Regions from separate parts of the Solibacillus sp. FSL W7-1472 genome, predicted to be linked through region 3. Evidence: riboswitches for the same ligand, from Rfam matches in the RefSeq annotation. Region 3 holds a riboswitch; each other region holds the start of a gene.
What was found. A riboswitch is a leader RNA that binds a small molecule or an ion and turns the genes downstream of it on or off. The one in region 3 is predicted to bind thiamine pyrophosphate.
Positions count from the first base shown of each region.

Region 1 (2,267 bases), 770 kb from region 3:
GCAGCTCATAGTTATGGAGGCATCGTTTTCCATGATGTCATTAACAATCATTTTGCAAAAAAAGCGATTCAAAAAGGTGCAGACGGCATCATTGCTGTAGCAACAGGTGCAGGTGGCCATGCAGGTCAGCAAAGCCCATTTGCGCTCGTACAGGAAATCCGTGAATGGTTTGACGGTCCATTAGCTTTATCAGGATCAATCGCACGAGGACATTCGGTATTGGCTGCACAGGCGATGGGGGCTGATTTTGGCTATATCGGTTCACCATTCATCGCGACCGAAGAAGCGTTTGCTCGTCAAGAATATAAACAGATGATTGTTGATAGTACTGCAGAAGATATTGTATACAGCAATTTATTTACAGGAATCCACGGGAATTATTTGAAAGGTTCTATCATGAACGCGGGGATGGACCCGAGTAATTTAAAAGAAAGTAATCCTTCAGCAATGAACTTTAACGATAATACCGCAAAAGCCTGGAAAGATATTTGGGGCAGCGGGCAAGGAATTGGCGCGATTAAAGAGATTACTTCCACAAAACAATATGTCGATAAACTGGCCGAGGAATATGCTCAGGCTTATCAGGAACTGACTGGTAAAAGATCTGCAGTAACCCATCTACAATAGATGTCAGCGCATCATTAGTAACAGATTTTTACTAACGATGCGCTATTTTGTGAATTTGTTATTGAACTATTAATTTCGTAATTTATTGAATTCACTTGCCCGGTTCGAATTAATTTGTTACACTCTGGGTAATTAAATGCATTTGCGGGGGGACACAGCAGTGTTGAGAAGGTTAAAACCTGACCCTTAGAACCTGACCGTTAATACGGACGTAGGGAGCAAAGTACAAGCTATACATATGTACTTACTTTGGCTCCGCGTATATTTTACGTGGAGTCTTTCTTTTGCAAATACACAAGCATTTGATTTGCGGGGGGACACAGCAGTGTTGAGAAGGTTAAAACCTGACCCTTGGAACCTGGCCGTTAATACGGACGTAGGGAGCAATGAAAAGTGGTACTTACACTTTTTGGGGACGTCTCTCTATATGTTGAGACGTCTTTTTTGTGCTTCCGCCAACAAAAAGGAGGAGTAACAATGGGATTTTGTGAAAAGGTAAGAAAAGAAACGGATTTTTATTGGGAGGCTAGCTTCTATCATCCTTTTGTACAAGGGATTGCAGATGGGAGTCTACCGCTGGAGAAGTTTAAGTTTTATATGCTGCAGGATGCGTATTATTTAAAACATTATACGAAAGTACTAGCTCTTGCAGCTGCAAAAGCGACAACGGATGATGATGTTCAATATTTTCTGCAAACAGCAAAGTTTATCCATGATGCCGAGCTTGAGTTGCATCGTACAACTTTTAAAGAATTAGGTGTGACAGCGGATGATTTGGAAAAATTCGAACCAGCACCAGCAGCCTATAACTATGTGAGCCATATGTACAATGCAGTGCATAACGGAGATGTAGCAGAAGCATTTGCGGCAATCCTGCCATGCCCATGGCTGTACCAGGAAATTGGGCAAAGATTAAAAGATGCATGCCCCAATATACCTCTTTATGAACAGTGGATTGCATTATATGCTTCCGAGGAGATGCTTCAAAATATTGAAGTACAAAAATCGATGCTAGATCGATATGCGAAAGAACAACCTGCAAAGCTTAAAGTATTACAGGAGCATTTTAAGAAAAGCTGTTATTACGAATGGATGTTTTGGGAAATGCCTTGGACGAAGCAAAGCTGGGAACAAGGAGTGTATGTAAATGAGTCTGCAAGCAATTTATAATAAACAACCATTAGTTCATTGTATTACCAACTATGTTGTCGCAAATTTTACAGCGAATGGCTTGCTGGCGGTAGGAGCTTCACCAGTAATGGCGGATGCAATAGAAGAAGTGGGTGAAATGGCTGCCCAGGCCAATGCTTTGCTTTTAAATATGGGCACTTTGAATGAGCGGACAATAGAGTCGATGAAGAAAGCAGGACTTAGCGCAAACATGCATAATACTCCGGTTGTTTTTGATCCAGTAGGTGTAGGGGCAACGAAGTTTCGAGCGGAGACAGCACAACAATTGCTCGACCTTTTAAAGATTAATGTAATCCGTTGCAATATTGGAGAAATGGCGGCTCTGGCGGGAGTAAATTGGGCGTCTAAAGGTGTGGATAGTGGCAAAGGAGATATAGATGTTGCAGTGACTGCCAAAAAGTTGGCTAATAACTATCAATGTATTGTGATCGTAACAGGAGAACAAGATG
Region 1 is NZ_CP150208.1:2,650,567-2,652,833, reverse strand. It holds gene MKY07_RS13195 (nitronate monooxygenase family protein) at 1-627, shown strand, start outside; TPP riboswitch at 764-862, shown strand; TPP riboswitch at 929-1,027, shown strand; gene tenA (thiaminase II) at 1,105-1,797, shown strand; gene thiM (hydroxyethylthiazole kinase) at 1,775-2,267, shown strand, end outside.
Region 1: linked by a shared signal. The riboswitch ahead of tenA (thiaminase II) and the one ahead of thiT (energy-coupled thiamine transporter ThiT) in region 3 are both predicted to bind thiamine pyrophosphate.

Region 2 (2,267 bases), 340 kb from region 3:
CCGCTCTATATGGAAACAGGAGGCAACTCGCGCTACGTTACTTCTTTGCCAACAATTTCATTTTTAATGTCTTCCTTAATGGTCGTGAGTACGTTTATTTATATTATTAGTCATGGGAATTTCTTTGGTTTTCGTAAAGCTGAGTTAAGTTATGAAAGAGTCATGTTCGTGCACTTTACAGAAATTATTGTATGTGGTGCTACCCTGTTTATTTTAATTTTCACATTAATCAATGCGTTGTATGTGTATTTTTAGATGGATGGCTACTAACGACAATAGGCACACACTGGTAAATTATTGCATATTTTAACTACAATAAAAAAGAGGTGAACTATTGAATCCGAATCAAGATTATACATCAGTGCAACCCCAGTTTACATTCGACCTTAATAAAAACCCGTTGTTCGTTAAAGACCAGCATAATTTTATTAATGTAATGGGCGTCAACCAGTTAAATACACTGGATAATATATCGCTGCTTGATATTTATTTGAGTGCCAATAATGTCATTGAACCGCACTACCACCAAAATGCGGCGGAACTTGTTTATTGTATTGCGGGAAGTGCGGTTGTTTCGATTTTGAATCCGTTTACGAAACAGCTAATGCATTTTCCGATTACCCCCGGCCAGGTGGCGAACGTTCCTCAAGGGTGGTGGCATTACGAAGTCGCCACGCAAAACAACACGCATCTGCTCGCCATTTTCAACGCACCGACACCTGAAGTCATTTTAGGTTCCGACCTCCTCAAGCTGACACCAGCAAATATTATGGCCCACACATATGGGATGAACGAAACTTTATGGACGCAGGCAGTTGCACCGGTTCGGCCGAATACGTTCATCGGTCCACCAAACCCATGGCAGCAAGTCCAGCCCGGCAATTATGGCGGTGGGTATGAGCAGTAGTTTTTCTCGGTCAAAGGAATCAAATTTCAAAAATGCATTTGCATAATGAAACGGCCGTGTTATGATAACTGTGAAATTAACCTAATATTGGAAGCAGGTAATCTGCTTATAATTGAATATGAAAACTACTAGGGGCGCCTGTTTGGCTGAGAAGAACCCTTTGCACCTGATCTAGGTAATACTAGCGTAGGAAAGTAGTGTCGATCCCTTTTTATTTGTTTTAGGCTGCGATACCACTTTCTTTAGTTGAAAGTGGTTTTTTTGTTGCAAAAATTTATTGTAAAGGATGGAAGAGATGAATAAAACGAGGAAGCTTACGTATTCAGCCATTATCGCTGCACTTACAACGATTCTCAGCAGTTTTGTGTACATCCCTTTAGGTTTTGCCAAAATATTTCCGATTCAGCATTTTGCCAATGTCGTATCGGCGGTGTTGCTCGGTCCATGGTATGCGGTATTACAGGCATTCCTTACATCGACATTGAGAAACTTAATGGGGACAGGCAGTATATTTGCTTATCCGGGGAGTATGATCGGTGCCTTTTTGGCTGCATTTCTGTTTGCTAAAACGAAGAAGTTAGCGTTTGCGGCAGTAGGTGAAGTAATCGGGACCGGGTTGCTCGGTGCGATGGCTACTTACCCGATCGCCATTTTATTTTTAGGTCAGGAAGCGGCGCTGTTCGGTTTTGTCCCGGCATTTATGATGAGTTCTTTTGCGGGGGCGCTTTTAGGCTATGGCTTGCTGAGGATTATGGTGAGAAACCGGGCGTTTGGCGGGATGCTTTATCAGAATGCCGGGTGAATGGAAGGTTTTTATTAGAAATTTTTGTGTCGATATTAGAACTCCTTGGCGGGATATTAGAACTTCTGCGCATGATATTAGAACAGATTGGTTTGTGATGGATATTAGAAGATTGCAGGGGGTTATTAGAACTTCTGTGGACGATATTTGAACATATTAAAGACTTATTAGCACAATGTACAATTATATTAGAAAATCTCACTTTTATTAGAAGATTTTAAAATATATTAGAACAACTCAGACCTTTATTAGAAAATGAAACGCCGGGTATCCATTCAGACACCCGGCACATTTTATTAAGGTAAATTAATCTGCCAAGATACTCCGTAACGGTCATTTACCCAGCCGAACTTCTTACTGAAACCGTAATTATCGATTGGCATTAGCGGATGCCCGCCTTCAAGCAATTTTTCATAAAGATGGTCGGTTTCTTCTTCCGTATCACACGTAATAAAAATAGAGAATGACGGTGTGAAGTCAAATTCATGCTTAATATTACTGTCAATGCACATAAATTCCTGACCTTTTATCGAAAAAGTGGCTTGCATGACTTTTCCT
Region 2 is NZ_CP150208.1:3,075,326-3,077,592, forward strand. It holds gene MKY07_RS15330 (nucleotidyltransferase) at 1-255, shown strand, start outside; gene MKY07_RS15335 (cupin domain-containing protein) at 335-907, shown strand; TPP riboswitch at 1,028-1,117, shown strand; gene thiW (energy coupling factor transporter S component ThiW) at 1,203-1,709, shown strand; gene MKY07_RS15345 (VOC family protein) at 2,006-2,267, opposite strand, start outside.
Region 2: linked by a shared signal. The riboswitch ahead of thiW (energy coupling factor transporter S component ThiW) and the one ahead of thiT (energy-coupled thiamine transporter ThiT) in region 3 are both predicted to bind thiamine pyrophosphate.

Region 3 (2,267 bases):
TTATCTTCATAACCTTCACCAACAACAAAAGAAATACCTGTATCTGCAAAGTATCCGTTTAAAGAGCCAGAAACATCAATGTTTACGATATCGCCGTCCTGAATAACCTTGTTCCCTGGAATGCCATGTGCAACTTCGTGATTTACTGAAATGCATGTATATCCCGGAAAATCGTATTCGCCTTTAGGACCAGAAACCGCGCCTGCTTCCGCAAACATACGGCCTGCAATTTCATCTAATTCTTTCGTTGTCACGCCAGGTACTGTCGCAGCTTTCATTGCCTCGCGAATTTCAGCACAAATGCGTCCAATTTTTTTAAACGCTTCTATTTCTTCTTGTGTAGTAACAATCATGTGTAACTTCCTTCCTCTTAAACAATGTCTACCCTTAACTATAGCATACTTAATATCGGTTGTAATTGTTCAAGGATTTTAAAATTATTTGGATTTATGATCAAATTAATACGACATTGTACAATAGAAATTAGAAAAGGCTTGCAACGGGAAAATAATCCCTTGCTGCAAGCTTTGAGTTTTTCATTCATTATGGTGTTTGTGCTTTTTGGAGTAAACGGGGTGCAGATGTGAATAATATAACTGCAATAACCGCTGTAATTATTGTTGCAGGTACCATATAAGTACTGTTATAAATTATTGAGTAGATCCACACATTATCATCGCCTGCGTACTCTTTAAAGAACACGACACCTGCGAGCAAGTGCGAAACAAATCTTAAAGCTCCGCCTATTAGAGCTCCTATAACGATATAAATTGCCATTTTTACTTTATTGAGTGATTGTGTTGCCTGTAATAATGGCTTTCTTACAATTGCCGCTAACCCTACTACTGTAAAGGCAAGACCGTAATCTAAAATCGCCTGAAGCCAGTGTACTATGTAAGCGCCAAACATCATTTGCATAACGCCAATCAGCAAGCCAGTTGCAAGTCCTGCTGTTAGCCCCCAACGAATGGCCATTAACATAATCGGTACCATAACAAAGCTGATTGACCCGCCCTGTGCCCACATTTTAAAAGATACTTGGTCCAATACAAGTCCGATGGCAGCAAATATCGCTATCTCCACCATCATCAATAATTTTTTTCTGTCCATAACAATTCCCCTTTCTTTTATCCGATGTAACAAAAGTGAAGAGGGATAGAATGGAACTTTTACTTCTTCTAGGTATTTAGAAAAAGCAAAAAACGATAATCAGGACAAAAGCCTGACTATCGTTTGAACAGTCGGATTCTATCCACATCCCTACGCAAGTGCTAACTTACAGGTTCAAAGAGTCAGTGCAATCCCGTGCACAATCTCAGCCGACTTTCTCGGCACCCCTTGTGGTACATCTAAATTTTTATTGTTTGAACATGCTCATTGTAACGAATATTTCTACAACTTTCAACAGCTATTATTTTGAAACGTACTAGAATTACATATAATAGATACGAAGGAGTGATAAATGATGGATCAATCGAAAGGTTTAAGTGCATTAAGCTATTTGAGCTTTTATTTTGCACCGTTTATTTTACCGGTAATTATATTTATCGTTACGAAAGATCAAGCCGTTAAAGGCCATTCTAAAAAAGCTTTTATTTCTCAACTTATTCCAATACTGTTAGGGATTTTGTACATGATTTACTTTTTCACTTCCGTTCTTTCCTGGAATAATACTTTGACAGTGAGCGTGCAGGATTTCTTTATTAGTTCACATTTTATCGGATTTATTCTTTTAGTCCTTATTACGTTTATTCTGGCGATTTGGAATCTAGTCCAAGCGATTAAAGTTTTACGTTAATGTTTATGATAGCTCCTTCTTTGGGTATATTTTTTATACGAAATGTATTCGTTAAGGAGTGTATATCATGAAATTAAATAAACTCATTAAAACCGCAATTAAATATGGACCGATCGTGTACCCGATCATTAAAAAAATGATGGATAAAAAATCTGCACCCCAACCAGCAACTACACGACGAACGCCAAAACGTTAACGCAGAAAAACACATTTCGCACTAAAACTCGTGTGAAATGTGTTTTTTGTTGTCTTTTATTTAATAATAATTTCTGTTTTACTGTAGCCTTCTTTTAACTTTTGGACTTGTAAAATGGCAGGCATTGCTGCTTTTAATTCGGCCACATGGGAGATGACGCCGATTAAGCGGCCTGTTTGCTGAAGATCGATCAAAATATCGATTGCCCGTCTTAACGCCTCCTCATCCAATGTACCGAAGCCTTCATCGATAAACATCGTATCGATATGCACA
Region 3 is NZ_CP150208.1:3,416,410-3,418,676, forward strand. It holds gene map (type I methionyl aminopeptidase) at 1-353, opposite strand, end outside; gene thiT (energy-coupled thiamine transporter ThiT) at 544-1,110, opposite strand; TPP riboswitch at 1,241-1,349, opposite strand; gene MKY07_RS17150 (DUF4870 domain-containing protein) at 1,466-1,798, shown strand; gene MKY07_RS17155 (hypothetical protein) at 1,866-1,994, shown strand; gene MKY07_RS17160 (SMC family ATPase) at 2,051-2,267, opposite strand, start outside.